DNA from 2 places in the Mesorhizobium sp. WSM4847 genome. Region 2 is predicted to be linked to the other one. Evidence: predicted binding sites of a transcription regulator. Region 2 holds the regulator's gene; the other holds the start of a gene.

Region 1 (15,376 bases), 200 kb from region 2:
TTGTGCGTCCGAAAGCGCGCAAGTCGCTCTAAGGGTTGATAGGCGCTGCCTACCGCGCTCGCAAGCCAGTTAACAAAGAGGGGCAGTTAACAAAGATGGTGAACCGTTCGTAAACCATTTCTGCCTACGGTCTTCACTGGGGCGGGAACGGACTCGGGCTAGGGGCATAGCGGACGGCATGGTTGTTTCGCATTTCCTGAAATGGATTCATACGGCAAGGGTCTCTGAGCGCGCCGCGGCAGCAAGCGCATTGGCCCGCGCCTACATCAATGCCGAACTGCCTTTCGAGGATCGCTGCGCGGCGGAGGCGGCGCTGACGCTGCTGCTCGACGATGCCTCGTCGAAAGTGCGGCTGGCGATGGCAGAGGCGCTGTCGATGAGCCATCACGCGCCGCTGCAGATCATCAGCGCGCTGGCGTCCGATCAGCCGGAAGTCGCCAGCCTGGTGCTGGCACGTTCGCCGCTGCTTACCGATGCCGATCTGACCGACCGGGTTGCCGGCGGCCAGAAGGCGATCCAGAAACTGATCGCCGATCGTCCGCGCGTCTCCATGGCGGTCGCCGCCGCGATCGCCGAAATCGGCGAGCCGGAAGCCTGCGCCACGCTTCTCGCCAACAGCGGCGCCGACATCGCTTCGCTCAGCTTCCGCCGTATCGCCGAACGCCATGGCCATCTGCCTTCGCTGCGCGAAGCGCTGATATCGGATGCGCGTCTGCCCGCTGACTGCCGGCATATGCTGCTGATAAAACTTGGTGAAACGCTAAAAGGTTCGCCGCTGGTGCTGGCGCTGATGGGCCGTGCCAGAACCGAGCGCGTCATGCGCGACGCCTGCGTCAAGGCGTCGATGACGCTGATCGAAGGCACCCGCCAGGAAGAACATGCGGCGCTCATCGAGCATCTGCGCCTGCGCGGCGACCTGACCGCAAGCTTCATCATTCGCACCATTGCGCACGGCAAGGTCGATTTCTTCGGCTCGGCGCTGGTCGCGCTCAGCCAGCAATCCGAACAACGGGTGAGGGCGCTGCTGGCCGGCGGGCACGACGTGGCGCTGCAGGCGCTGCTCCGCAGCGCCGGCCTGGCCGCGGCCACGCACGCCATCATCCTGCGCGCGCTGAAGATCTGGCGCGAGGTCGCCAATGGCAAGCGCCTCGCCGGCGTCCAGGAAGTCAGCTGGCTGATGCTGAAGGAATTGGGCGGGCAGTCCGCCGAAGGCGATCTCGCCGGATTGGTCAAATCGATCCACCTCGATGCGCTGCGCGAAAACGCGCGCGGTCACGCGCTGGCGATCGCGGCGGCTTAGGCCTTATCCTTCACGAAGAACTCCGGGAACTCCGCATTCGACGCGAGCGGGTTAGCTCAGATGTCCAGCACTTCCGTCTCGGCGAATTCCGCGCGTTCCTGGATGAAGCGGAATCGGGCTTCCGGCTTGGTGCCCATCAGCGCGTCGACCGCATCCTTGGTCGCCGCCTCGGCATCGATCACGTCGACCCTGAGCAGCGTGCGCTTTCTCGGGTCCATGGTGGTTTCCTTGAGCTGGGCGGCCATCATTTCGCCCAACCCCTTGAAGCGGCCGATTTCGACCTTGCCGCGCCCGGTGAACTCGGTGCGCAGCAGTTCGTCCTTGTGCGCATCGTCGCGGGCATAGGCGACCTTGCCGCCTTGGCGGATCGAGTAGAGCGGCGGCACCGCCAGGTAGAGATGGCCGTCGCGGACCAGGCTCGGCATCTCCTGATAGAAGAAGGTGATCAGCAGCGAAGCGATGTGGGCGCCGTCGACGTCGGCGTCGGTCATGATGATGACCCGGTCGTAGCGCAGATCCTGATCGCGGTATTTTGACCGCGTGCCACAGCCAAGCGCCTGGATCAGGTCGGAAATCTGCTGGTTGCCAGCCAGCTTGTCGTTGCCGGCGCTGGCGACGTTGAGAATCTTGCCGCGCAGCGGCAGCACTGCCTGGCTGGCGCGGTCGCGCGCCTGTTTCGCCGAGCCGCCGGCCGAATCGCCCTCGACGATGAAGAGCTCGGCGCCGGCCGCGGCATTCTGCGTGCAGTCGGCGAGCTTGCCGGGCAGGCGCAGCTTGCGCACCGCGCTCTTGCGCGAGACTTCCTTCTCCTGGCGGCGGCGCACCCGCTCGTCAGCACGCGCGATCACCCATTCGAGCAGCTTCGAAGCTTCCTGCGGGTTGTCGGCCAGCCAGTGGTCGAAGGGGTCGCGGATCGCGGCCTCGACGATCCTGATCGCCTCGATCGTCGCCAGCCGGTCCTTGGTCTGGCCGACGAATTCCGGCTCGCGGATGAACACCGACAGCATGCCCGCCGCCGAGATCATGACGTCTTCCGAGGTGACGATCGAAGCGCGCTTGTTGCCGACCAGCTCGGCATAGGCGCGCAGGCCGCGCGTCAAGACGTTGCGGAAGCCGGCCTCGTGGGTGCCGCCTTCGCCGGTCGGAATGGTGTTGCAGTAGGAATTGAGGAACCCGTCGCCGCCGAACCAGGTCACCGCCCATTCGAGCGAGCCGTGGCCGCCTTGCCTGTCGCTTTTGCCGGCAAAGATTTCGCGGGTGACCTGGAATTCGTCGCCGAGCGAGGCTTTCAGATAATCCTTGAGGCCACCGGGAAAATGGAACTCGGCCTTGGCCGGCGTCGTGTCCTTCTCCTTGATCAGCGAGGGGTCGCAGGTCCAGCGGATCTCGACGCCACCGAACAGATAGGCTTTCGAGCGCGTCATCCGGTAGAGCCGCGCCGGCTCGAACGCCGCACCCTTGCCGAAGATCTGCTCGTCGGGATGGAAGCGTATCCTGGTGCCGCGGCGGTTATGCACCTCGCCGAGCTGCTCCAGACCGGTCACCGGAACGCCGCGCGAAAAGCGCTGGCGATAGAGCTGGCGGCCGCGCGCGACCTCGACCTCGAGATGGTCCGACAGCGCGTTGACGACGGAGACGCCGACGCCGTGCAGGCCGCCCGAGGTTTCGTAGACCTTGCTGTCGAACTTGCCGCCCGAATGCAGCGTCGTCATGATGACTTCGAGCGCCGGCTTCTTGAATTTCGGATGCGGATCGACCGGAATGCCGCGGCCATTGTCGGTCACCGCCAGGTATCCGTCGGCCGAAAGCTCGACATCGATGAAAGTCGCGTGGCCGGCGACCGCCTCGTCCATCGAATTGTCGATGACCTCGGCGAACAGATGGTGCATCGCCTTGTCGTCGGTGCCGCCGATATACATGCCGGGCCGCCGCCGCACCGGCTCCAGCCCTTCCAGAACCTCGATGTCGGCGGCACTGTAGCTCTCGCTGCCGTCGCGGGATGCCGGGCGCTTCGCCGCCTGCACCAGCGGGTCGGCCGGGCGCGCGGTGGCGCGAACCGGTTGCGGCTGCTTGTCCAAATTGCCGAAAAGATCGTTGCTGTCGTTCATGCTGGTCCTGGATTGCGATGCTGCGAATCACCACCCGATACTGCCACGCTTTTTGCGGGCAGGCGACGGAGGTTCCCGTTACGTTCGAGGATAGAGCCTCTTACTGCAAAACCATTCGACAACCAAGCGGCGGAAATGGGCCGAGGGCATCGACGCTTTGTAAACCTTGTCCGGAGGTTACGCCGGAAGGTTGGCCGAAAAAGGGTCTTCGCGGATTGCTGCTGACCTAGAATGCGGCAAGAACCCGAGAAGAGGCTGTCGCTTACGCATGTTGGATTACAGTTCGCTCCTGCTTGCGGCAGCGCTGTCGGGCACGTGCCTCAGCATCACCATGTTTGCGATCTGGTGCACCGCGCCACAGGCCCGCTTTGTGCTGACGGTGGCGTGCGGCATTCTCGTGCTCGTCGCACATGTGGTCTTGTTCTGGCACTATGCCAAGCATCCCAGCCCCTGGCTTTGCCAGATTGTACTTGCGCTTCTCAGCCTGGGCCTTCTGACCCTCTGCCTGTCGGCCATGCAGTATCTCGGCGTCCACGACTACAGGCGCGCCATCTTGCCGACCCTGGCTGGGATGGCGGTTTGCGCAGGCGCGACGTCGCTGGGCTTTGACGGCGTCGGCTTCATCGTCACCTACGCGACGGTAACGGCGCTGCTCTCGCTTATCGGGGTGATGTTCTGGATCAAAGGTGGTCATGATCGCCGGATATTGCTGGTCGTTTCGTTCCTGAGCGGCGTCTGTGCGCTGTCCTTCGGACTTTGCGGCGCGGTCCTGCTGGTCAAGGGCCAATGGGTGCTCGGCGTTGCGCCCGACAACTGGGCCGAACGGTTGAATTCCGCCGTGGCGGTCGCCTGCATGACGGGGCTCGGCGCATTGACGCTCTCCCTGCACCATTTGCAGGCGCAGATCGAACTGAAGGCCGAGACCATGACCGACCCATTGACCGGGCTGATGAACCGGCGGGCGTTGACGGCATTCTACGGCGAGCGGATTTTCGGCCCGTTCATGTCCGTCGCCATGTTCGACCTCGACCATTTCAAGAAGACGAACGATGTATTCGGTCATCCGGTCGGCGATCAGGTTCTGCGCCGCTTCGCCGCTGTCGTCAGAAAATACTCCAGGACCGGCGTCGACGCCTTCCGGCTGGGCGGCGAGGAATTCGTCCTCGTCATGTCGCGGATGACTGAAGAGAAGGCTTACGACATTGCGAGCAAGATCAGCGTCGCCTTCGGCACGGAAGTCGTCGCCACCCAGCTTGGTCCGTTGCGCAGCACAGTCAGTGGCGGCATCGGCTTTGGCGGGACGGATGGCACCAGTCTCGACAATGTGCTGGCCGAAGCCGACGCCGCACTCTATGCGGCAAAGCGCGCCGGGCGAAATCGCGTCGTCGCCCAGAACAAGGCGAGCAAGGCCGACGCGCCGGCCTTGCGTTCTGCCTGATTGAGGCTTCTATCTTCTTGTTAGACCATGATCTTGTCCGAAAACCGGATTCCACTTTTCGGGATCATGGTCTACTCCGCCGCCCCCAGATATTCCGACAGCGGCGGGCAGGAGCAGACGAGGTTGCGGTCGCCGGCCACATTGTCGATGCGCGACACCGGCGGCCAGTATTTGGCTGACGTGTCGGCATCGCCGGCGGGGTAGGCCGCCTCCAGGCGCGAATAGGGATGGGTCCACTGGCCGGCCAGCGCCTCGGCGGCGGTATGCGGCGCATTGACCAGCGGATTGTCGGCCAGGGGCCATTCGCCTTCCGCCACCTTGGCTGCCTCGCCTGATATCGCGATCATCGCCTCGCAGAAGCGATCGAGCTCGCGCTTGGGCTCGGACTCGGTCGGCTCGACCATCAGCGTGCCGGCGACCGGAAACGACATGGTCGGCGCATGGAAACCATAGTCGATCAGCCGCTTGGCGACGTCGTCGACGCTGATGCCGGCACCGTCCTTGAGCACGCGGGTATCGAGGATGCATTCATGCGCGACGCGCTCGTGCCTGCCCTTGTAGAGCACCGGGAAATGCGCTCCGAGCCGCGTCGCCACATAATTGGCGGAAATGATCGCCGTCTCGGTCGCCTGCTTCAGGCCCGAAGCGCCCATCATCCGGATATACATCCAGGTGATCGGCAGGATCGAAGCGCTGCCGAACGGTGCAGCCGACACGGCATGGCCCGAGCCTTCGACGACGTGGCCGGGCAGATAGGGTTGCAGATGCGCCTTGACGCCGATCGGGCCGACGCCGGGACCGCCGCCGCCATGCGGGATGCAGAACGTCTTGTGCAGGTTCATGTGGCAGACGTCGGCGCCGATGTCGCCGGGGCGGGCGAGACCGACCAGCGCGTTGAGGTTGGCGCCGTCGAAATAGACCTGGCCGCCATGCTCATGGACAAGGGCGCAGAGGTCGCGCGCGCCTTCCTCGAAAACGCCGTGCGTCGAGGGATAGGTGAACATCAGCGCCGCAAGGTCTTGCGCATGCTCGTCCGCCTTGGCTTTCAGGTCATCGACGTCGATGTTGCCGTCTTCGGTGCAGCGCACGACGACGACGTTCATGCCGGCCATCGCCGCACTCGCCGGATTGGTGCCATGCGCCGATGACGGGATCAGGCAGACCGTGCGGTGAGCTTCGCCGCGTGAGCGGTGATAGCCGCGAATGGCGAGCAGCCCGGCATACTCGCCCTGGCTGCCGGCGTTGGGCTGCAGGGTCACCGCGTCGAAGCCGGTGATCTCCGCCAGCCAGGCTTCCAGTTCGTCGATCATGGCGCGGTAACCGGCCGAATGGCTTGCCGGGGCGAAGGGATGCAAATTGGCGATATCAGGCCAGCTTACCGGCATCATCTCGGCGGCGGCATTGAGTTTCATCGTGCAGGAGCCGAGCGGGATCATGGTGCGGTCGAGCGCCAGGTCCTTGTCGGCCAGCCGGCGCAGGAAGCGCATCATGTCGGTTTCCGAGTGGTTTTCGCGGAAGACAGGCTGCGTGAGAAACGCCTTGCCGCGCGGTTTTCCGGGCATGGTGCTGCCGGCGGCTGCGCCCCGCTTGGCGCCGAACAGCGCCGCGATCGCCTCCAGATCGGCATCGGTCGAGGTCTCGTCGAAGCTGATGCCGATGCGGTCGGCGTCGATGACGCGCAGCAATCGGCCGGTCTTTTCGGCTGCGGCGCCAATCGCCCCGGCTCTGCCTTTCACTTCCACCGTCACCGTGTCGAATCGGCTTGCGCCAAGCACCGAGATTCCTGCTGCCTTGAGACCGTCAGCCAGCCGGTTGGCCAATGCATGGATTCGGCCGGCAATCGCCTGCAGCCCGGCAGGGCCGTGCCAGATCGCATAGGCGGTCGCCATGTTGGCGAGCAGCGCCTGCGCGGTGCAGATGTTGGAGGTCGCCTTGTCGCGGCGGATATGCTGTTCACGCGTCTGCAAGGCGAGGCGATAGCCGGGCCGGCCCTTGCTGTCGGTGGACTGGCCGACCAGGCGGCCGGGCATCAGCCGCGTCAGCCTGTCGGAAACGGCGCAATAAGCGGCATGCGGCCCGCCAAAGCCCATCGGCACGCCGAAGCGCTGCATCGGGCCGACGGCGATGTCGGCGCCAAGCGCAGCCGGCGCGTCGGTCAGCGTCAGGGCGAGCGGATCGGCAATGAAGACGACCAGCGCGCCGGTGGCGCGAGCTTTCTCGATTGCCGCCCTGTGGTCGCCATAAACGCCAAACGTATCGGGCCAGGAGACCAGCAGAGCGGCTGTGTTGTCGTCGATCGTGTCACCGTCGACCTCGATGCCGAGCGGCTCGGCGCGGGTGCGCACGACGTCAAGCGTCTGCGGATGCGGCGTGCCGGCCAGCGCCACCTTGGTCCGCTTATCGCGGTGGTGGCGTAACGCGATGCCGACTGCTTCGGCCACCGCCGTCGCCTCGTCGAGCAACGAGGCCGACGCGACCGGCAGCCCGGTCAGTTCGGTGACCAAGGTCTGGAAATTGAACAGCATTTCGAGCCGACCCTGGCTGATCTCGGCCTGGTAGGGCGTGTAAGCCGTATACCAGGCCGGGTTCTCGAACAGGTTGCGCTGGATGACCGGCGGCACGTGGACGCCGTGATAGCCGGCGCCGATGAAGCTCTTCAAAACTGTATTTTTCGCCATTGTCGCTGACAGCTCGGCCAGCGCCTCGGCTTCGCTCGCCGGGGCCGGCAAGGCCAGCGGCCGGTCGAGCCGGATCGATTTCGGCACAGCCTGGCTGATCAGCGTCTCGACCGACGGAACGCCGATCGTCGCCAGCATGGCTCTGACATCATTGAGGCCGGGGCCGATATGGCGGGCCGAGAAGGAGTAGGGTGCTGCGGTCATCTTTCCTGGTCCTGCTCTCTCAACCAATATGGGCTTTGTAGGCGGCCTCATCCAGGAGACCTTCGAGTTGGCTTTCATCGGCCAGCTTCATCTTCCACAGCCAGCCGTCGCTGGCCGCCGCCGAATTGACCAGGGACGGATCAGACGAAAGCGCGGTGTTGGCCTCGGTGATCTCGCCGTCGACCGGCGCATAGACGTCCGATGCCGCCTTGACCGATTCGATCACGACGGCGGTATCGCCCTTGGCCAGCTTTTTCCCAGGCTCCGGCAATTCGACGAAGACGAGATCGCCGAGCTGTTCCTGCGCGTAGTCGGTGATGCCGATGGTGGCGATACCGCCTTCGACGCGGAGCCATTCGTGATCTTCAGTGAAATAGGTCTTTGCCATGAAGTTCATCCTTTGCGGTAGCGATGCGGCGTGAAGGGCAGGGGATTGATATCGATCGGGATTTTGGTCCCGCGAACGTCGGCGAAGAGTTTTGCGCCGGGTTTGGCCAGCGACGCCTGGACGTAGCCCATGGCGACCGGATGGCCGGCCGAGGGGCCGAAGCCGCCGGAGGTGACGTGGCCGGCGGGATTGCCGTCGGCATCGAAAAGGGTTGCACCGGGGCGCACCGGCTGGCGGCCCTCCGGCTTCAGGCTGACGCGTTTTTGCGCCGGGCCGCGCTCCAGGATTGCACGCAATGCGTCGGCGCCGATGAAAGCGCCGGAGGCGCGAACCTCCTTCGGGATCGCCCACATCAGCCCGGCGCTGGCCGGGTCGATCTCAGGCGTGATGTCCAGTCCGTGCAGGCACAGCCCTGCTTCGAGCCGCAGGCTGTCGCGGGCGGCCAGCCCAACCCACATCACTCGCTCGTCCTCGAGCAGTTTGGCGACGAGATTTCGCGCATCCGCTTCCGGCAGGCCGACCTCGAAGCCGTCCTCGCCGGTATAGCCCGAGCGGCTCATGAACCAGTTTTCGCGCGGCTCGAAGCCGTGCATGAACAGCAGCGATCCGGTTTCGATGCCGGCGCGCGACAGGGCGGCCCAGGCTTCGGGACCCTGGATTGCCAGGAAGACGCGGTCGAGTGCTTCAATCTTGGCGTCAAAGTCCGCCTTGGCATCAAAGTCGGCAAGCTCACGAAGGTGTTTTTCGTCGGCCTCAGCATTGCCGGCATTGGCGACGACCATGAAGCGTTGCCGGCCGAGCCTGGTGACGATCAGATCGTCGATGATGCCGGCGGCTTCATTGAGAAAGAACGTGTATTTGGACTGGGAAATCTCAAGCGCGCCGGCGTCGAACGGGCAGGCACGATTGAGCAGTGCTTCAGCGCCCAAGCCACTGATCTCGAACAGCTTCATGTGTGAGATGTCGAACAGGCCGGCATGTTCGCGGGTATGAAGGTGCTCCTTCATCACGCCGGCCGGATAGGTGAGCGGCATCGACCAGCCGGCGAACGCGCCAAAGCGCGCACTGGCGGCCACGTGCAGGTCTTCTAGGGGAAGGTGTTTGGTGTCGTCGCCCGTCATGTCGTCTCCAGAGTCGCACGCAATCGGCCGCGAATGGCGACCAGTCCGTGCCCCTCTGTCTGAAGCCTGAGAGACTCGCGCCCCGTAACTCTGTCGGCAGCGCTTACACCTTCGGCGCGGGGCGAAAAAAGCCCCGACTTTCCAGAGTGTCTTTCCCGTCTACGGTTCTTTTTGCCTGAGAGATTTCGGGCGATTTCCCCTTCGGCGGCAGCTCTCGCTGCTCTCTCCCGCAAACAGGTAGGACTCAATTTGAGCCCTCGACTCGTCATCCATAGCCTGTCGGCGACACCTTGTCACCTGCCAGCGACAGCGTTGCGATCAAATGCCGCCGTACCAGTCGTAGCCATTGTCCTCCCAGTAGCCGCCCCTGCCGCCGCCGATGGCGGCGAAACTGTCGACCAGTTCGATCTTGCGGAGATACTTTGGCATCTTGTAGCCGATCTGGCGCTCGACGCGGACGCGCAGCGGCGCACCGTTCTCGACCGGCAGCGGCTTGCCGTTCAGGCCATAGGCAAGGATCGTCTGCGGGTGACGGGCATCGATCAGGTCGATCGAGCCGTAATATTTGATGTCGCCGGACAGGCTGCGGTCGATCGTGTCGAGGCAATGGAACATGACATAGCGTGCCTGCGGCTTGACCACCGCCTGGTCCAGCACCAGCGACAGCGGCGTGCCGGTCCATTTGGCGATGCAACTCCAGCCTTCGACGCAGTCGTGGCGGGTGATCTGGGTGCGGCTCGGCATGTTCATCAATTGCTCGCGGGTCAGCGACAGCGGCTTTTCGACGAGGCCGGAAACCTCGAGCCGCCAGTCGGCGAAATTGTTGGCGAGCAGGCCCTTGTAGACATCGTCGTCCGGCGCGGTGACGCCGTTCGGCCGCTGCGGCTGGCGAATGTCGGCTTCGGTGAATTCCGGCGCAAGCGAATCGCCGGCGAGCAGGCGTTGCGCGCGCCAGGTCAGGCCGTTGGCGCCTTCAAGGAAGCTGCGCAGGCCATCGCCGACACGAAGCTGGCTGTCGAAGGCATCGCAACCCGACAGCATGATGCCGGAGACGCCGAGGCTTGCCGAGGTCAGGAATTTTCTGCGGCTGATTACAAACTTTGCCATCTCACGCACTCCTCTGCGGCGTCTTGCTGCCATGCTCCGGCGGATCGGTTCGGTACCAACCGGTGATGATGGAACGCAGCTCGTTGATCGGGCCGGCGGCGAAGATCATCAGCATATGGATGATGAAGAAGGCGACGAGCAGCAGCATTACTAAGAAATGAATGGTCCGCGCCGTCTGCCGGCCGCCAAGCAGATCGTTGAGGAACGGCAGCGCCGCGTTCATGCTCGGCGACATGGCAAGGCCGGTGATGATCATCAACGGCAGCAGCACGAACATGACGCCGCCATAGGCCATCTTCTGCAGCGTGTTGTACTCGCGCGTTTGGTGAAACTTGAATTTGGCATGATCGACGATGTCTCGCGGCAAGCGCCTGAGATCGGCGATGCGCGGGACAAGATCGCGGCGCAGATGACCGTTGATCAGGCTGGCGACCAGCCACACGACCAGGGTCGTGGTCAGTATCCAGGCAAAGAAGAAATGGACGACGCGGGCCGTGCCGAGGTCGTAGTAGGAGGGGATCGTCGCCCAGGACGGGAAGGCGCGGGCCGTCTCCCGACCCGCCGGCCCCGACCAGCCGAGCACACCGGTTGTGTCGAAGCGCTTGCCGAAGATTTCGGTGTAGCCGCGCGGGCCGTTTGCGGTGTTCTCGGCGCCGATGGCGAAGATGGTGTTGTTATAGGCGAATCCCGATTCCTTGCCGATATAGAGCTGGGGGCGGGCGTTGAAGATCTGCAGGCCGGAAAGCAGCATGAAGAACAGCGAAATGGCCCAAAGCCAGTGCGTCAGCCGCGTCCAGCGCGATTGCCGGTAGATCAGCGTTGCATCTTTCGGCGCGGCGGCATCTGGCCCGACAGTGGATTGGCTCCTGGCAATCGATTGCATTTTTTCGCGTCCTTCCGGCCGCTCAGCCGGCCTTTCCGATCGTTCTCCTCCCAATACGTTGCCAGCCAAAGCGATGTTTCATCCGATCACGGAATTATTACAGACTGCCCGGTGCTACCGGCTCCCGAGACTGACGGCGAGGTTGACCGCGGCAGCGACGATCACCGTATGGAAAAAGAACGACAGGATCGAATGCAAAAGCACGATGTGACGCATTTGCGTGGTCGAGACCGCCGTATCGGAGGTCTGCGAGGTCATGCCGACGGTGGTCGAGAAGTAGAGGACCGGCAAATACGAGGCCGCCGCCGGCTTTTTCTGCTTCGCTTTGCTGCCGGGGTCGGTCTCTTCATCGTTGACCCAGTAAACATGGGCGTAGTGCAGCGCCGTCATGACGTGGATGGTGAACCAGCCGAGCGGGATCGACAGCAGCGCGAAGGTGAGTTCGACAGGGTGCGCGCTGCCCTCGCGATTGATCAATTGGAACAGCGAGATGATGACAACGGTGACGACAATCAGCGTCACCGCAAAGATGATTAGCACCGGCTGGTCGGTGGCCCGCGCGTTCTTGGTCAAAAAGCGGCCGGTGAGCAGCGGCATCTGGGCGACGACGATGACGGTGTAGGCGGCGAAAAACGCATTGGCGCCGATCGAAAAGGCCAACGGAGTGCGCAAGACCAGCGGGATCGCTAGTGCCACTACACCGATGCAGGCCGACACCGCGAACTGCATGTGGCGGTGCAGTGGTGTCTTCAGGGGCGTCTCGGTCGTCATGGCCCGGCCTCTGATGGCGGTCCGTCTTACCGCCGCTCGTCTTTTAGGGCTCGAACATTATAGCACTTTTGACTGTGCGCATGATGCCGAAGATCGATTCCGATTTTGCTGCGCTGACCTCCGGTTCGGGGTCAAGCGCTAGCCCAGCGCGGCGGATTTCAGCGCGCGCCGCAAGATGCGGTCGAGCTCGCCGAGAAACCGCGAGCGGTCCTGCGGCGCGAAACTGGCGTTGTAGCCCTTGCTTTCGCCGGTCTCGCGCAGATGCTGCTTGAGGTCGCGCATCGCCACCGCCATGCCGATCGTTTCCGGCGTGAACGGGCGTCCGGTCGGCCCCAGCACATAGGCGCCGAGCGCCACCGTGCGGGCTGCAAGCGGGATGTCTGATGTCACCACGATGTCGTTGGGCTTGGCATTGTCGACGATCCAATCGTCCGCCGCGTCGGCGCCCTTGGACACGACGACGTTGCGGATCATCGGGTCACGCGACGGACGCAGGCCGCCATTGGAGACAAAGGTGACGACGACGCCATGGCGCTCGGCGACTTTCTCGACCTCGGCCTTCACCGGACAGGCATCGGCATCGACGTAAATGGCGGGTGCGGGCATGGTTCGTTCCAAGCGTATGAAAGCCGGGCGATTGGCCAGAGCGGTCAAAGGTAGGCGCTGCCCGTCATTGCCCTGCCGGGCATTTCTCCCCGTATAGTGACGGGGAGAAAGGCTGTCGCAAAGGATTTCGCTAATCTTCAGCGAGGCAGAATGCGTGCCGACGTTGCGATCAGCCCCTTCTCCCCGTCACTATACGGGGAGAAGATGCCGGCAGGCAGATGAGGGGCAGCGCAAACCTAAGCGATTGCCTTGCGTCCTCCCGGCCACGTCGCGATTTCTTAGTAAACCACCACGCTCCTGATGCTCTTGCCCTCATGCATCAGATCAAAACCCTTGTTGATGTCCTCCAACTTCAGCGTGTGGGTGATCATCGGGTCGATCTCGATCTTGCCGTCCATGTACCAGTCGACGATCTTCGGCACGTCGGTGCGGCCGCGCGCGCCGCCGAACGCGGTGCCCATCCAGGTGCGTCCGGTGACCAACTGGAACGGCCGCGTCGAGATCTCCTGACCGGCGCCGGCAACGCCGATAACCACCGACTTGCCCCAGCCGCGGTGCGATGCCTCAAGCGCCTGGCGCATCACCTTGGTGCTGCCGGTGCAGTCGAACGTATAGTCGGCGCCGCCGATCTGGTCGGCGCCGCGTTTTGTCATGTTGACGAGATAGGGCACGATATCGCCGTCGATCTCCTTCGGATTGACGAAATGCGTCATGCCGAATTTCTCGCCCCATTCCTTCTTGTCGTTGTTCAGGTCGACGCCGATGATCATGTCGGCGCCGGCCAGGCGCAGGCCCTGGATGACGTTGAGGCCGATGCCGCCGAGGCCGAAGACGGCGGCCGTGGCGCCGATCTCGACCTTGGCTGTGTTGATCACCGCGCCGATGCCTGTGGTGACACCGCAGCCGATATAGCAGATCTTGTCGAAGGGCGCGTCGGGATTGACCTTGGCGACCGCGATCTCGGGCAGCACGGTGAAGTTGGAGAAGGTCGAGCAGCCCATATAGTGGAAGATCTTGTCCTTGCCGATCGAGAAGCGCGACGAGCCGTCCGGCATCAGCCCTTGCCCCTGCGTGGCGCGGATCGCGGTGCACAGATTGGTCTTTCTGGACAGGCAGGACGGGCATTGCCGGCATTCCGGCGTGTAGAGCGGGATGACGTGGTCACCCTTCTTGACCGAGGTGACGCCCTTGCCGACATCGACGACGATTCCGGCGCCCTCATGGCCGAGGATCGCCGGAAAAATGCCTTCGGGATCGGCGCCCGACAGCGTAAATTCGTCGGTGTGGCAGATGCCGGTCGCCTTGATCTCGACTAGCACCTCGCCGGGCTGAGGGCCGTCGAGGTCGACCTCCAGGATTTCCAGCGGCTTTCCGGCGGCGACAGCGACAGCGGCACGGGTTTTCATCGGGGCTCTCCTCTCAAGCCAAATCGGCAATCGAGGCGAGCTTTAGCGTATCTGCAGGTTCAGGACTATGGGACGAATTGACAGTTCGGTGCCCGGTTTTGGTCGGCACCAGGCGACTCGGCACCCCGGATATGCGCCTACGTGCCTTGACCGGCCGGGCCAAGCCCATAAAAGAAAGGCAGCCGAGGGAATAAAACCCGCATGTTCACAAAAATCCTGATCGCCAATCGTGGCGAGATCGCCTGCCGCGTCATCAAGACGGCTCGCAAGATGGGCATCGCCACCGTCGCGGTCTATTCGGACGCCGATCGTGACGCCGTGCATGTCGAGATGGCCGACGAGGCTGTACATATCGGGCCTTCGCCAGCCTCACAAAGCTATCTGGTGCCGGAGAAGATCATCGCCGCCTGCAAGGCGACGGGTGCTGAAGCCGTGCACCCCGGCTACGGGTTTTTGTCCGAACGCGCCTCCTTCTGTGAAGCGCTGGAGAACGAAGGCATCGTCTTCATCGGCCCGAAACCCGGAGCGATCAGGGCGATGGGCGACAAGATCGAATCGAAGAAATTCGCCAATGCGGCCAAGGTCAGCACGGTGCCCGGCTGGCTTGGCGTCATCGAGAATGCCGGTCATGCCGAGAAAATAGCCGGCGAGATCGGCTATCCCGTGATGATCAAGGCCTCGGCCGGCGGCGGCGGCAAGGGCATGCGCATCGCCTGGAGCAAGGCCGAGGTGCGCGACGGGTTCGATCGGGCGCGGTCGGAGGCCAAAAGCTCGTTCGGTGACGACCGCGTCTTCATCGAAAAGTTCGTGGTCGATCCGCGCCACATCGAAATCCAGGTGCTGGCCGACGCGCATGGCAATGCGCTTTATCTCGGCGAGCGCGAATGCTCGATCCAGCGCCGCAACCAGAAGGTCGTCGAAGAGGCGCCTTCCCCTTTCCTCGATGCCAGGACCCGGAAAGCCATGGGCGAGCAGGCGGTGGCGCTGGCCAGGGCGGTCGACTACCAGAGCGCCGGCACGGTGGAGTTCATCGTCGATAGTGAAAAGAACTTCTATTTCCTTGAAATGAATACACGATTGCAGGTCGAGCACCCGGTGACCGAGCTCGTCACCGGCATTGACCTGGTCGAGCAGATGATCCGTATAGCAGCCGGCGAAAAGCTCGCTATCAAGCAAAGCGACGTCAGGCTGAAAGGCTGGGCCGTGGAAAGCCGGCTCTACGCCGAGGACCCGTATCGCAATTTCCTGCCGTCGATCGGCCGGCTGACGAGATACCGGCCGCCGCAAGAGGGACAGTTCGGCGACATCGTCATCCGCAACGATACCGGGGTTGCCGAGGGTTCGGAAATCTCGATGTTCTATGACC
Region 2 (15,376 bases):
GGATGCGCATCTTTGCCGCTGCGCTGCCAAGCTTTTCCGACAGTTTTTCGCGAATATGCGCATGCGCCTCAGCAACGTCGGCGGCAGTCGGCGTCAGCCCCGTGCCGATCGCCCATACCGGCTCGTAGGCGATGACGGTATTCGATGCCGTTGCATTCGGCGGCACCGAGCCGGCGACCTGGCGCGACAGCACGTCGAGCGTGGCGCCCGCCTCGCGCTCGGCTCTCGTCTCGCCGATGCAGATGATGGCAACCAGCCCGGCGCGCCACGCGGCGGACGCCTTTGCCTGGACAATGGCGTCGTCCTCGTTTTGATCGGCGCGGCGTTCGGAATGGCCGACGATGACGTGACTGGCGCCCGCATCTTTCAGCATCTCGGCCGAAATACAGCCGGTATGGGCGCCGCTCTCCTTGCTGTGGCAATCCTCGCCCCCGGCCCGGACCGGCGTGCGCGACAAGATCTCCGCGGCATGCGCAAGCAGCGTCGCCGGAACGCAGACCAGCGCTTCGGTCTCGGCATCGAGCCCGCTCATGAAGCCGTTGCCGATCATCCTGAGTTCGTTGAGTGAGGCGCTGGTGCCGTTCATTTTCCAGTTGCCAGCGACCAGCGGGCGGATTCCAGGCGTCATGGGATTTGCTTCTCCGGGCAATATTCGGCTGCGTCCTCACTACCAAACTCAGCCCACAAAGCAATCGACAGTGGGCCGGAAGGACGCTATTGCGCTTGTTTCAGACTCGGCGCATGCGAAAATGCGCGAAAAAATCGGAAGTGACCATGCTTGGTATCTTGAGAAGCGCCGCGGGGACCTGGATCGCGAAAGCGCTGCTGATATTGTTGGTGTTGAGCTTCGCCGTCTGGGGCATTTCCGGACAGATGGTCGGTGGTTTTGCAGGCCACGACGCGGTTGTCACGGCCGGCGGCACCAAAGTGTCGATCAACGAGTATCGGCTGGCCTATGACCGGCAGATCAGCGTGATGTCGCAGCAATTCGGCCAGCGCATCAGCCGCGAGCAGGCGACGGCGCTCGGCCTCGACAACCAGGTGCTGGCGCAACTCGTGTCGGGGGCAGTCCTCGATGAGCAGGCCCGCAAGCTCGGGCTTGGGCTGTCCAAGGACCGGCTGGCCCAACTCACGCATGAAGACCCGGCCTTCAAGGGTCCCGGCGGCAACTTCGACAGAAGGACTTTCGAATACATACTGCAACAGGTCGGCATGCGGCCGGAAGACTATCTCAGGAATCGCGCCCAGGTGGCTGTGCGCCAGCAGATCGTCGAGGCGGTTTCGGACGGCCTCAAGGCCCCGAATACGTTCTTGAAGGCGGTCGCGCTTTATCGTGGCGAAGACCGCACCATCGACTATTTGACCTTGCCGAAATCGCTGGTCGAACCGATCGAAGCGCCATCCGACACTACGCTTTCGGCGTATTTCGAGGAAAACAAGAAGACCTATGCGGCGCCCGAATACCGCAAATTCTCCTATGTCAGGCTCGAGCCGGAAGACATCATGGATGTGAGTGCCGTGACCGACCAGCAGGTCAGCGACGACTACAACAAGAACAAGGGGCGCTACACCACGGCGGAAACGCGCACCATCGAACAGCTCGTGTTCAAAACGCCCGATGCCGCGAAGGCCGCGCTCGATTCACTCAAGACCGGCGCGACATTCGACAAACTCGTCGCCGCCGAGGGCAAGACGCAGGCCGACACGCTGCTCGGCACGCTGTCCAAGGACAAGATCGCCGACAAGGCGGTGGCGGATGCGGCGTTTGCGCTCAACGTCAACGAAGTCAGCCCGGTCGTTCAGGGCGCCTTCGGTCCGGTGCTGCTGCGCGTCACCGAGATCAAGCCCGAAGTGGTGAAGCCGCTGGCCGAAGTGGCCGCCGACATCCGCAAGGACCTGGCGCTGGGCGAGGCAAGCCGCATTCTGCTCGACGTGCATGACAGTTACGAAGACAGCCGCGCTTCGGGCAGCACGCTCGAGCAAGCGGCCGAAAAACTGAAGCTGAAGGTCGTCACCGTCGACGCGATCGATCGCACCGGCCTGAGGCCGGACGGCGCCATCGTCAAGGATCTGCCGGAATCGCCAGAGCTGATCAAGGCGGTGTTCGATGCCGAACCCGGTACCGAGAATCCCGACCTCACCACTGCCAAAAACGGCTTCGTGTTCTACGAGGTGGATTCGGTCACGCCGGCCCGCGACCGCACGCTGGATGAAGTCCGCCAGAAGGTGGTGGCCGACTGGACCGCGGCGGAAACGACCAAGCGGCTCTCCGCAAAAGCGCAGGAGCTCGAAAAGCGTCTCGAGGCCGGCACTACGCTCGACGTGATCGCGAGCGAGCTCAAGCTTGAGAAGCAGACCAAGCGCGGCGTCAAGCGCGGGGCGGACGACGCCGATTTCGGCAAGGAAGGGGCGGCTGCGATGTTCGGCGAAGGCGAAGGCGGGACCGGATTGATCCCCTCGCCCACCGGCGACGGACAGATCCTGTTCAGGATTGCCGAAGTGTTCGAGCCTGCCGGAGCCGACGCCAGCTCGGTGCCGGACGACGAGCAGAAATCGTTCACCGCCGGCATGTCCGACGACCTTCTCGACCAGTTGGTGGCGCAGCTGCAGACGCAATATGACGTTCGCATCGACCAAACCGCCGTTGCCCAAGCCCTGACCAGATGAGCGCGCTCAAGACCCATATCGCCAAGGTCGCCGCTGGCAGCTCCCTTTCCTTCGAGGAAGCGCGCGATGCCTTCGACATCATCATGTCGGGCGACGCTACGCCCGGCCAGATCGGCGGCTTCCTGATGGCGCTGCGCGTGCGCGGCGAGACTGTGAGCGAGATTTCCGGCGCCGTCGCCACCATGCGCGCCAAGATGCTGCGCGTCGACGCGCCGGCTGGCGCCATCGACATCGTCGGCACCGGCGGCGACAATTCGCACAGCGTCAACATCTCGACCGCATCCGCGTTCGTCATCGCCGCCTGCGGCGTGCCGGTGGCCAAGCACGGCAATCGCGGACTGTCCTCGCAGACCGGCGCCGCCGACGTGCTGACCGCGCTTGGCGTCAAGCTCGACATCCCGCCGGAAACGATCGGCCGCTGCATCCACGACGCAGGCGTCGGCTTCATGTTCGCACCGGCGCATCATCCGGCGATGAAGCATGTCGGCCCGATCCGCGCCGAGCTCGGCACCCGCACAATCTTCAACCTGCTTGGCCCGCTCTCCAATCCGGCTGGTGTCGTCAGGCAGATGGTTGGCGTCTTCTTGCCGGAATGGATCATGCCGGTGGCCGAGACGTTGAAGGCACTGGGCGCCGACCACGCCTGGGTCGCCCATGGCGACGGCTATGACGAGATCACCACCACCGGCGAAACCCAAGTCGCCGAACTGGTCGGCGGCGAGATCCGCAGCTTTACGCTGACCCCGGAAGCGGTCGGGCTGAAGCGGCATACCAAGGATGAGTTGCGCGGCGGCGATGCCGCCTACAACGCCCAGGCGCTGCGCGACATGCTGGGCGGCGCTGCCGGCGCCTTTCGCGATACGGTGCTGATGAACGCCGGCGCCGGATTGGTGGTGGCGGGAAAGGCGACGACGCTTGCCGATGGCATGGCGACGGCGGCGCAAGCCATCGACAGCGGCCGGGCGCTAAAGGTGCTTGACCGGCTGGTCGAGATTTCAAACGGATAGCGCCGTGTCTGATATCCTGCGCAAGATCGAAGCCTACAAGCGCGACGAGATCGCGGCGGCGAAGGCGCGGGTGCCGCTTGCCGAAATCAAGGCACGGGCGAGGGCTACCGATGCACCGCGCGGCTTTCTCTCGGCCCTTGAAGCCAAACGCAAATCCGGCAGTTTCGCGCTGATCGCCGAGATCAAGAAGGCGAGCCCGTCCAAGGGCCTGATCCGCGCCGATTTCGATCCGCCGGCGCTGGCCAGGGCCTATGCCAAAGGTGGGGCTGCCTGCCTCTCGGTGCTGACCGATGCGCCGTCTTTCCAAGGGGCGCCTGAATTCCTCACCAATGCGCGCAGCGCCGTGACATTGCCGGCTTTGCGCAAGGATTTTCTGTTCGAGCCCTATCAGGTGTTCGAGGCCCGTGCGTGGGGCGCGGACGCCATCCTGATCATCATGGCGAGCGTCGATGACGCCGTGGCCAGGGAACTCGAGACGACGGCGTTCGAGCTCGGCATGGATGCGCTGGTCGAGGTGCATGACGAGGCCGAGACGGAACGCGCGCTGAAACTGTCGTCGCGGCTGATCGGCATCAACAACCGCAATCTGCGGACGTTCGAAACCAGCATCGAGACATCGGAACGGCTCGCGGCGATGGTGCCGGCCGACCGGCTGCTGGTCAGCGAGAGCGGTATTTTCTCGCACCAGGACTGCCGCAGGCTGGAACGGAGCGACATCGGCACTTTCCTCGTCGGCGAGAGCCTGATGCGGCAACAGGACGTGGCCACTGCGACGCACCTGCTTTTGATGGGCAAGGCGCCCGCCAATGCATCTTCCCGAAAGTCGGAATCGATTTTCGGAGAGCATGATGCATAGATACAAAGCGTTAGAGCGTAGTTTGTGCGTCCAAACGGACGCACGTCGCTCCAGGGTGACCTGACGATGTCGGCCGCCCTCACCCATCTTGGCGCGGAAGGCGAAGCCAATATGGTCGATGTCGGCGACAAGGCGGAGACGACCCGCACGGCAATCGCCGAAGGTCTTGTCTCGATGCGGCCCGAAACGCTGAAAATGATTCTCGACGGCGATGCCAAGAAAGGCGACGTGCTGGGTACGGCGCGCATCGCCGGCATCATGGCGGCCAAGAGGACGCATGAGCTGATCCCGCTCTGCCATCCGCTGCTGTTGACCAAGATATCGGTAGACATCGAACCTGACGCGACGCTGCCCGGCCTGAAGGTCACGGCGCTGGCCCGCGTCACCGGCAAGACCGGCGTCGAGATGGAAGCGCTGACCGCCGTCTCGGTCGCCTGCCTGACCATCTATGATATGGCCAAGGCGGTCGATCGCGGCATGGCCATCTCCGGCATCAGGCTGGTGGAAAAGACCGGCGGCAAATCCGGCGACTACAAGGCGGATGCCGAGGGGGCAGGCCAATAATGGCGCTGCTTGCGGTCGCCGAGGCGCTCGAGCACCTGCTTGCGGATGCTGCGCCCTTGCAGGCTGAAAGCGTCGCCCTGATGGATGCCGCCGACCGCGTGCTGGCGGAGCCGCTCATGGCGCTCCGCACCCAGCCGCCATTCAACGCGTCGGCCATGGACGGCTATGCCGTGCGGGCCGACGATGTCGCGTCCGTGCCCGCGAGACTTTCGGTGATCGGCATGGCGCCGGCCGGACGAGGCTTTGCCGGAACAGTCGGCGCGGCGCAGGCCGTGCGCATCTTCACCGGCGCGCCGCTTCCCGGAGGCGCCGACACCATCGTCATCCAGGAGAATGTCCGCGACCTCGGCGGCGGCATGGTCGAAGTGACCGCGCCGACGGTTGAAGGCCGCAACATCCGCCGCCTCGGGCTCGATTTCTCGCAGGGCGACATGCTGCTGGAGAAAGGCCGCCTGTTTGATCCGGCGGCATTGTCGCTGGCGGCGTCGGCCAACCACCAGCAGGTCCGCGTGGTGAAACGGCCGCTGGTCGCCATCATCGCCACCGGCGACGAATTGCTGCCGCCGGGCAGCGACCTTGGCCCCGACCAGATAATCTCCTCCAATGCCTATGGCGTCGCCGCCGCGGCCCGCTCGGTCGGCGCCAGCGCACTCGATCTCGGCATCGCCGCCGACCGCAAGGACGCGATCGCCGCGCTGGTGACAAAAGCCGTCGACGCAGGCGCGGACGTCATCGTCACGCTGGGCGGCGCCTCGGTCGGGGACCATGACCTCGTCCATGACGTGCTGACCGGCGAAGGCATGGCGCTCGATTTCTGGAAAATCGCCATGCGGCCCGGCAAGCCACTGATGTTCGGGCGGCTGGGCGCCATCCGCTGCATCGGCCTGCCTGGCAATCCGGTGGCCAGCCTGGTCTGCACGCAGCTCTTTCTGAAGCCGCTGCTGGCGCGGCTCGGCGGCCGCGCCTTCCGCCAGGACATGCGTCTGGCGCGGCTCGGCGCCGCCATGCCGGCTAACGATCTCAGGCAGGACTATGTACGCGCGGTGGTGAAGGAAGAAGCTGGCACGCTTGAGGCAACGCCGTTCAGTATCCAGGATTCCTCGATGCTCAGAATGCTGGCCGACGCCAACGGACTGGTCGTACGCGAGCCATTCGCTCCCGCAGCCGCAGCCGGCGCCGCCTGCAGCGTGCTGATGCTACGCTGAACAAAACGTCAACACATTCATTAAACTTTAAATGGTTGCGGAACACAACTGGAACAGATAGTGTTTGTTCTGGGTTTGTTTTTCTGATTCTGTTGGGGGTCGCGATGCTGACACGCAAACAACATGAACTGCTGATGTTCATCCACGAACGGCTGAAGGAAAGCGGCATTCCGCCCTCGTTCGACGAGATGAAGGAAGCGCTCGACCTCGCCTCCAAATCAGGGATCCACCGGCTGATCACGGCGCTGGAGGAACGCGGTTTCATTCGCCGCCTGCCCAACCGCGCCCGCGCGCTGGAGGTGCTGCGCCTGCCCGATTCGATCGCGCCGGGCCTCAATGCGGCGCGCAAATTCTCGCCGAGCGTCATTCAAGGCTCCCTTGGGCAGGGCGGCCTCGGACGCCAGATCAAGCCGGCGCCTTCGCGCATGCGTGCTGCCGGCAATGACGACGACGTCGTTGCCACCGTCTCCATACCGGTGATGGGCCGCATCGCTGCCGGTGTGCCGATCGACGCCATCCAGCACCAGACGCATTCGATCTCGGTGCCACCGGACATGATCACCGGCGGCACGCACTACGCGCTGGAGGTCAAGGGTGATTCGATGATCGAGGCCGGCATCTTCGACGGCGACACGGTCATCATCCGCAACGCCGAAACCGCCCAGCCTGGCGAGATCATTGTCGCTCTGGTCGACGAGGAGGAAGCGACGCTGAAACGATTCCGCCGCAAAGGTGCCTCGATCGCACTGGAAGCCGCCAATCCGGCCTACGAGACGCGCATCTTCGGGCCGGACCGGGTCAAGGTGCAGGGCAAGCTCGTCGGACTGATCCGGCGTTACTGAACGGCAGGCTTCTTGGGTTTCTCGGCCCTGCGGTATGGCGGCAGGCCCCTCGCCTCGCGCGAAAATCGCCGCTGCTCATGCCAAGGCCTGTATGGCTGTCTGACGGCAAAACGGATTTCTGCGCGCGTCTTCGCCGATAGCGGATCGAAGAAGACGGCGGCACTGCCCATGCGAGCGAGCTGCCGTTTGGTGACGACGAGAACCAGCGGGTTGCGGCAGGGTTTGTAATAGGCTGTGGCATCGTCGATGACGATCAAATCCGCAAAGGCACAGGCCGGCCGCGCGGTTTTGCGGTTGTCGGCGAGCGCGATGAGCGCGCCGGACGGATGCCGGGCCAGGCACAGGCCGGCAGTGCAGGTGAAAGGCGCTCCCGGCGGCAGGTCGGCCGGATCGGCGATGTCGAACCGCACATCTCCTTTTTCGAATGTCTCCGGCTCGACGATCGTTGTTGAAACCAGCGCATGTTTCCAGTTGTCGGTGGTGAATTCGTTCGAACGCATCCGGTTGACGGCAAGTTCGCCGCCGCCGATCGGCAGCGCCACCAGATGCGCATCCTCCGAGATCAGCACGTCGGGGGTGCGCGTCTCGGAAATCGTCAGCAGGCCGGCGAGCGCAAAGGGAAGTGCCGCAAGCCGCAGCCATGTCGTCGCCATCGTGGCGATGACTAAGGCGACCGTCACCAGCAGAACCGATTGCAACGAAATCAGGCCGACTGCATCGACCGGCGAACGCTCCGAGATCCATCCCGAAATTGCAATCATCGCCGTCAGGCCCTTGCCCATCATGTAGAGGAAAGGGCCGTCGAGGCCGAAAGGCATTGCCAAGGCGCTGAGGACGGCCAGGAACATGACGATCGTGACGATCGGCATGACGGCCAGATTGGCGAACAGGCTGAGCGGCGAGACGCGCTGGAAGTGCCAGATGGCGAAGAGCGCGGTGGCGCTGCCGGCAATGATGGAGGTCATTGCGATGGTGCCTGCCCCGGCGACGAGCTTGCGCGTGACGAAAGCGACCGGTGACCGTCGCTGTCGCGGCGCCTTGGCCTTGTCGGCACGATAGTCGGACCAACCGGCATAGGCGCCCACGAGAGCCGCAGTCGCGGCGAACGACATCTGGAAGCTTGCGCCGACCACCTCGTGCGGCGACACGACGATGACGGCGATGGCCGAAATCGCCAGGTTGCGCATGGTGAGTGCCGCCCGGTCGAACAGCACGGCGACAAGCATTACCGCCAGCATGATGAAGCTGCGTTCAGCCGCGACCACGATACCGGAAAAGATCAGATAAGCAGCGATGGAGACGAGTGCAGCAGCAGCCGCATATTTTTTGACCGGCCGGCGCGACGAAAAGTCGGGAAACAGCGCAAAGGCGCCGCGCAGCAATCCCATGACGGTGCCGGCGACAAGCGCCATGTGCAGGCCGGAAATGGAGATGATGTGGTAGATGCCGGTGCGCCGCATCGATTCGTTTATCTCTTCGGGGATGCCGGCACGCACGCCGACGATCAGCGCAGCGGCAATCTCCCCCTCGGCACCACCGATGCTGTCCCTGATATGGTCGGCGATGGTTTCGCGCGCCTTCTCGATCGACGAAGAAAGGCGTGCGGTTAACGGTGCATCTTCGGAGACGACGATCTTTGGACTGCCGAGGAAAAAGCCACTGGCACCGATGCCGGCGAAATAGCTGTCAAAGGAAAAGTCAAAGCTGTCCGGTCTGACCGGGCCAGTCGGAGGCAGAAGCCTCACATAGCCGGTTGCCACCGAGCCTGCGGTCATCTCAGCGGGAATCTTGCGTGCCGACACCCTGACACGTTCGGGTGCATAACGCAGTGTCGGCCGGGCGGTCGACATCACGTCGATGGTCAGCCTGATCCGGCCGTTCGCCATCTGGTCGAGCCTGACGACACGGCCGGTCAGCCGGGTCTGGATTTCCGAACCGAGCATCTTCGTTCCGGCGCGCCAGGTTTCAACCTTGGCGGCGAGCACACCAAGCGCGCACAGCAACGCTGCCATGAAGCACAGGTGCGTTTTGCGGCGTGAGCGCGTGACGGCCGCACACAATGCCGTAAGGACCACGACGGCGATGGGCTGGGCAAAGTCCGGTTCGACGGCAAGCGAAAAATAGACGATCACCCCGCATGCCAGGAAAACCGGCACCAGCAGGAAGGCGACGCCCCGGTCGAGTTCCAGGCCGGCTGCCGCGGCCACGCTGTTGCGGACACCGGATGGTGAAAGATGGCTGAGCTGTCGGCGAAAACGAATGACAGGGCCGGGTGCTGAAGCCGGTATCGGCGCCGGGCGATCCGGCGAAAGAGGCTGGATGCTCAGCGGCGACGCAGGCAGCGAAACGGGTAGCGACTCAGTGTGAGGAACGTCGGCAAACAGCGATCGTTCGCTGACGCTTGCGGTCGCGCCCTCGCTCTCGTCCACGCCGCGGCCTGGTCCAGCCATAGGGTTCGCCCCTTGCGCCCTTGACCTCCTATGCTACATGAACGCGCGACGCGCGAAAGTCCGCGCAGCCACATCCGTTTCCTGCGCTTGCCCCGAGAGTTCCATGTCCGACAAGGTCGTCACCCGTTTTGCCCCTTCGCCCACCGGATTCCTGCATATTGGCGGGGCGCGCACGGCGCTGTTCAACTGGCTGTATGCGAAACACACCGGCGGCAGGATGCTGCTGCGCATCGAGGACACCGATCGCGAGCGTTCGACCGATGCGGCAACCGCTGCCATCCTCGATGGGCTCTCCTGGCTCGGCCTCACCTGGGACGGCGAGCCGGTATCGCAGTTCGAGCGAGCGCCGCGCCACCGCGCGGTCGCCGAGGAGCTGGTGCGCCTCGGCAAAGCCTATTACTGCTATGCCGCGCCGGCTGAGCTGGAGGCGATGCGCGAGAGTGCGCGGGCCAAGGGCTTGCCTCCCCGCTATGACGGCCGCTGGCGCGACCGCGACCCGTCAGAGGCGCCGGTTGGCGCCAGGGGCGCGATCCGCATCAAGGCGCCGGCCGAAGGCGAGACGGTGGTGCATGACCGCGTGCAGGGCGAAGTCCGCTTCCCCAACAAGGACCTCGACGATTTCATCATCCTGCGCTCGGACGGCAACCCGACCTATATGCATGCCGTCGTCGTCGACGACCACGACATGGGCATCACCCACATCATCCGCGGCGACGACCATCTGACCAATGCCGCCCGCCAAATGGTGATCTATCGAGCCTTGGGCTGGGAGGTGCCGTCAATCGCGCATATCCCGCTGATCCATGGCGCCGACGGCGCCAAGCTGTCGAAGCGGCACGGCGCCCTCGGCGTTGAAGCCTATCGCGCCATGGGCTATCTGCCCGAGGCACTGCTCAACTACCTGGCGCGGCTCGGCTGGAGCCACGGCGACGACGAGGTCATATCGATCACCGACATGATTGCGTGGTTCGACATCGGCGATGTCAACAAGGGGGCCGCCCGCTTCGACTTCGCCAAGCTCGAGGCGCTGAACGGCGTGCATATGCGGCGCATGAACGAGCCCGAATTGCTCGATATCTTCATCAACACCTTGCCCTATCTCGAAGGCGGCCCGGCGATCGCAGCGCGCCTCGACGACACACGCAAGGCGCAGTTGCTGGCCGCCCTGCCCGGCTTGAAGGAGCGCGCCAAGACGCTGGTCGAGCTGGTCGACGGTGCCGCCTTCCTGTTTGCCGAGCGGCCGCTGCCGATCGACGAGAAGGCGGCGGCGCTGCTCGGCGGCGAGGCGCGCGAGATCCTGCGGGGCGCCCATGCGGCGCTGAAGGCGATTTCAGGGGATTGGACGGCCGCAGCGGCGGAAGCGGCGATCCGCGAATATGCGCTGGCCGGCGGTCATAAGCTTGGCGCAGTGGCCCAACCTTTGCGCGCCGCGCTCACCGGCAAAAGCACCTCGCCCGGCGTGTTCGACGTGCTTGCCGTGCTTGGCCGCGAGGAAAGCCTGGCGCGCGTCGCGGATCAAATCGATTAGCAAAACTGGCCCAAGAAGATTGGCATTGAAAGGTGGGTTTCGCAGTGCAACATTAGATCTTGGCCCAATTTGGCACGCAATCCAATTGCGGGCGCAACGCGCGAACTCCGATACTTTCGACGTGTTGCTTGCAGAAATTTTGCCTTTGCCGACATGAGAAAACAAAAAGGAGTTTGCAATGTCCGAAGCTGCGACAAAAAAGGAATTTGGCGGCAAAACCCACGCGTCGACCGCGAAACTTGAATTCGGCGGCAAAACTCACGAACTCAAGGTGCGAAGCGGCTCGGTCGGACCTGATGTCATCGATATCGGCGCGCTTTACAGCACCACCGGGGCCTTCACCTATGATCCCGGCTTCACCTCGACGGCAAGTTGCGAGTCGGAAATCACCTTCATCGATGGCGATGCCGGCATCCTTTTGCATCGCGGTTATCCGATCGACCAGTTGGCCGAGCACGGCGACTTCCTCGAAGTCTGTTATCTCTTGCTCTACGGCGAACTGCCGACCAAGGCGCAGAAGGACGATTTCGACTACCGGGTGACGCGCCACACCATGGTGCACGAGCAGATGTCGCGCTTCTTCACCGGCTTTCGCCGCGACGCCCACCCGATGGCGGTGATGTGCGGCGTGGTCGGTGCGCTGTCAGCTTTCTATCACGATTCCACCGACATCTCGGACCCCTACCAGCGCATGGTCGCATCGATGCGGCTGATCGCCAAGATGCCGACGATCGCGGCGATGGCTTATAAATACCACATCGGCCAGCCCTTCATTTACCCGAAGAACGAGCTGAATTTCGCGGCCAACTTCCTGCATATGTGCTTTGCCGTGCCGTGCGAGGAATACAAGATCAACCCGGTGCTGGCGCGTGCGATGGAGCGCATCTTCATCCTGCACGCCGATCACGAGCAGAACGCCTCGACCTCGACCGTCCGCCTCGCCGGCTCGTCGGGCGCCAATCCGTTCGCCTGCATCGCCGCCGGCATCGCCTGCCTGTGGGGACCGGCCCATGGCGGCGCTAACGAGGCAGCCTTGAACATGCTGGGCGAGATCGGCCAAGTCGACCACATCCCGGAGTTCATCGCCCGCGCCAAGGATAAGAACGATCCGTTCCGATTGATGGGCTTTGGCCACCGCGTCTACAAAAACTACGATCCGCGCGCCAAGATCATGCAGAAGACCGCACATGAGGTCTTGGGCGAACTCGGCATCAAGGACGATCCGCTGCTCGATATCGCCATGGAACTGGAAAGGATCGCTCTGACCGATTCCTATTTCATCGAGAAGAAGCTTTATCCGAACGTCGATTTCTATTCCGGCATCACGCTGAAGGCGCTGGGCTTCCCCACCACCATGTTCACCGTGCTGTTCGCGGTCGCCCGCACCGTCGGCTGGATCGCGCAGTGGAAGGAGATGATCGAGGATCCGCACCAGAAGATAGGCCGCCCGCGCCAGCTCTATACAGGTGCGCCGGAACGCGACTACGTGCCGATTGCTAAACGGTGAATAGTGAATAGTGAATAGTGAATAGTGAATAGTGAATAGTGAATAGTGAATAGTGAATAGTGAATAGTGAAGCAGGGTCTCTTTGTGGCCTATGCTCAAGCAGGATTTTGACCATTCACCATTCACTATTCACCACTTCACCATTCACCGCTTGATACACCTCATCACGACCCCTGCAGCGATGTCGCCAGACGGTCTGTCGACGGCCATGCGTCTGGCCACCTCGGCAAAACCGCCCTTCTGCCATGCGCGATAGGCGGTGTCGGAAAACAGCGCCTCCAACTGCCGCGCCAGATAGTGCGGTCGCACATATTCGTTGTAGCTCTCCGGCACGATCGGGCGGTCGGCGATGAGATTGGGCAAGGAGGCGCTCCATACGGTGACCAGGCGTTGGGCCATCCGCATGACCGGATCGAGCCGGTAGCAGGAGATCATCGGCACACCCGACAGCGCCAGTTCCAGCGACACCGTTCCCGATGCGATCAGCGCTGCGTCGGCCTTGCCGAAGGCCTGCCATTTGCGCTCGGGATCAAGGATGATCTCCGGCTTCTCGTCCCAGCTTGCCACCGAAGCCCTGACCAGGTCGGCGACATGCGGCACCGTCGGCAACAGCAGGCGCAAGCGGTGTCCGCGAGCACGCAGGATCGAGATCGTCTTGCCGAACGGGCCGGCCAGCCGTCGCACCTCGCCGCGACGCGAGCCGGGCAGCACAAGCAGTGTCTTCACACGATCGTCGGACAGGTCGCGCGGCAGGCTTTGCGCCTTGGCGGCGCCGAGCACGCCCGGATCGTGGGTAAGGCGATGGCCGACATAGGTGCCGGTCGGACCGCCGAGGCGGGCGAGTTCCCTCACTTCGAAAGGCAGGATGCAGAGGATGTGGTCGACATACGGTTTCATCGCCACCGCCCTGCCCGGCCGCCATGCCCAGACGCTCGGGCAGACATAGTGGACGATCGGGATTGCTGGATCGGCGGCACGCACCTTTTTCGCCACGCGCAGCGAAAAATCCGGGCTGTCTATGGTGATGAGGCAGTCCGGCTTTTCATTGGCGACCGCACCGGCCGTCTGGCTGATCCGTCGTATCAGGCGCGGCAGATCGCGCAGGATGGCGCTCAATCCCATCAGCGCGATCTCGCCGCCGTCGAACAGCGGCGTGAGGCCGAGCGCCTGCAAATGCCGGCCGCCGATGCCGACGAGCCGGACCTCGCGGCCGGTCACGCGCTTGAGCGCCTCTACGATGTCGGCGCCAAGCAGGTCGCCGGATTCCTCGCCGGCGACGATGGCGATCTTCAGCGGTCGCTCAGTCGCCATGCACCGGCTCCGCAGCAGGCAGGCCGATCACGAACATGCCGAGCGCGTTGGCGCGAGCGACGACTGTCGGGCCTTCGAGAACCAGCGAGCGGCCGGCTTCGACGGCAATGCCGGCAAGTCCGGCGGCATGCGCCGCCTCGATCGTCTGCGGGCCGATGGAGGGCAGATCGGCGCGCAACTCCTGGCCAGGCTTGGCGCATTTGACCAGGACGCCGCGCGTTCTGCCGGCCAGCCTGCCATGGCCGCGCAACTGCCGTGTTCGATCGAGCAATCCGTCGGTACCCTCGATGCCTTCCAGCGCGATGGCGCGGCCGCCGATCGCAACAGCCGCCTGGCCGATATCCAGCGCGCCGATGGCCATTGCCGCTGCGTGGGCCGCTTTGATGTCGCGCCAGTCGGATTTCCGCGGCGCTGCCTTGGTCAGCGCGCCTTCGGCGGCGACCAGTTCCGGCACGATCTCATGGGCGCCGACCACCTTGATGCCGCTGCGCTCGACCCTTCGCACGAACAGTTTCAACACGGTGTCGTCGCCTTGGGTTACGCCGACAAGAAGGCTGGGCACCCAGGCGAGCAGGCCGAGATTGAGGCGCATGGCGCTCAGCCTGGGGCGGCGTGTGATATGGCCCGCTGTCACCAAATGGGTAACATGACTATTTTTGAGCGTCGGCAGCAGTGAGCCGACATCCTCCAGCCTCAACGTCGCCTGCTCATAGGCGTCGAAGTCGGCTATCCGGTCGACCTCGCCCGCCACTATTACCACGAAGGGAGACTTGCCTTGCCCAGCAAGCGCCTTGGCGACTTCGACCGGCAAACTGCCGCCGCCGGCGATGATGCCGACCCTGGCGTCTGGCGCGAGATCAAGGCCCGTCCGGGTGCCCTCAATCTTCGTCATCGGCATCGTCGCCGCCGCCAGCCTTGAGCGACGGGACGGCATAGTGCCGCTTACCGCGACTGGCGATGAAATCGATGATCTTCATGGCGGTCGGTGACGAGGCGAATTCCGCCTTGGCGAACTCGATGTTTTCGCCGACGGTTCGGGAGCGATCGAAGATCGTCTTGTAGGCCTTGCGCAGCGTGTGGATCTCGGAGCGCGGCAGGCCGGCGCGCTTCAGGCCGATGATGTTGAGGCCGCGAAGGCTGGCGCGATTGCCGACGGCGATGGCGTAGGGAATGACATCGCCGACGAATGCCGAGCAACCGCCGAGAAAGGCGTTGTCGCCGACGCGGACAAACTGATGAACGGCGCTGAGACCACCGATATAGACGTTGTCGCCGATCTCGCAATGGCCGCCCAACGTCGCCTGATTGGCGAAAGTGGCGTTCTTGCCGACGATGCAGTCATGGGCGATGTGGGCGTAGGCAAGGAAGTTGCCGTTGTCACCGATCGTCGTCTCGCCGCGGCTGGAATCGGTGCCGAGGTGCATGGTCACGCCTTCGCG

The links. Region 2 encodes LexA, which represses DNA repair genes until DNA is damaged. Its sites were predicted from a motif close to TGTTCNNNNTGTGTTCNG; they were not measured.
Region 1: a site for LexA is predicted at 3,479-3,496, ahead of parE (DNA topoisomerase IV subunit B). Genes of this name have one in related genera too.

Annotation. Positions count from the first base shown of each region.
Region 1 is NZ_JBVVPY010000005.1:208,787-224,162, reverse strand. It holds gene AC0L28_RS09230 (DUF2336 domain-containing protein) at 179-1,300, shown strand; gene parE (DNA topoisomerase IV subunit B) at 1,357-3,408, opposite strand; gene AC0L28_RS09220 (GGDEF domain-containing protein) at 3,677-4,846, shown strand; gene gcvP (aminomethyl-transferring glycine dehydrogenase) at 4,918-7,728, opposite strand; gene gcvH (glycine cleavage system protein GcvH) at 7,748-8,116, opposite strand; gene gcvT (glycine cleavage system aminomethyltransferase GcvT) at 8,122-9,237, opposite strand; glycine riboswitch at 9,390-9,477, opposite strand; gene AC0L28_RS09200 (molybdopterin-binding protein) at 9,556-10,344, opposite strand; gene AC0L28_RS09195 (cytochrome b/b6 domain-containing protein) at 10,346-11,227, opposite strand; gene AC0L28_RS09190 (DUF1345 domain-containing protein) at 11,342-11,998, opposite strand; gene AC0L28_RS09185 (YaiI/YqxD family protein) at 12,137-12,604, opposite strand; gene AC0L28_RS09180 (S-(hydroxymethyl)glutathione dehydrogenase/class III alcohol dehydrogenase) at 12,883-14,010, opposite strand; gene AC0L28_RS09175 (acetyl-CoA carboxylase biotin carboxylase subunit) at 14,212-15,376, shown strand, end outside.
Region 2 is NZ_JBVVPY010000005.1:4,946-20,321, forward strand. It holds gene tpiA (triose-phosphate isomerase) at 1-628, opposite strand, end outside; gene AC0L28_RS08245 (SurA N-terminal domain-containing protein) at 775-2,667, shown strand; gene trpD (anthranilate phosphoribosyltransferase) at 2,664-3,674, shown strand; gene trpC (indole-3-glycerol phosphate synthase TrpC) at 3,679-4,530, shown strand; gene moaC (cyclic pyranopterin monophosphate synthase MoaC) at 4,597-5,094, shown strand; gene AC0L28_RS08265 (molybdopterin molybdotransferase MoeA) at 5,094-6,299, shown strand; gene lexA (transcriptional repressor LexA) at 6,404-7,141, shown strand; gene AC0L28_RS08275 (ComEC/Rec2 family competence protein) at 7,135-9,591, opposite strand; gene gltX (glutamate--tRNA ligase) at 9,695-11,119, shown strand; gene gltA (citrate synthase) at 11,298-12,626, shown strand; gene lpxB (lipid-A-disaccharide synthase) at 12,771-13,937, opposite strand; gene AC0L28_RS08295 (LpxI family protein) at 13,927-14,829, opposite strand; gene lpxA (acyl-ACP--UDP-N-acetylglucosamine O-acyltransferase) at 14,816-15,376, opposite strand, start outside.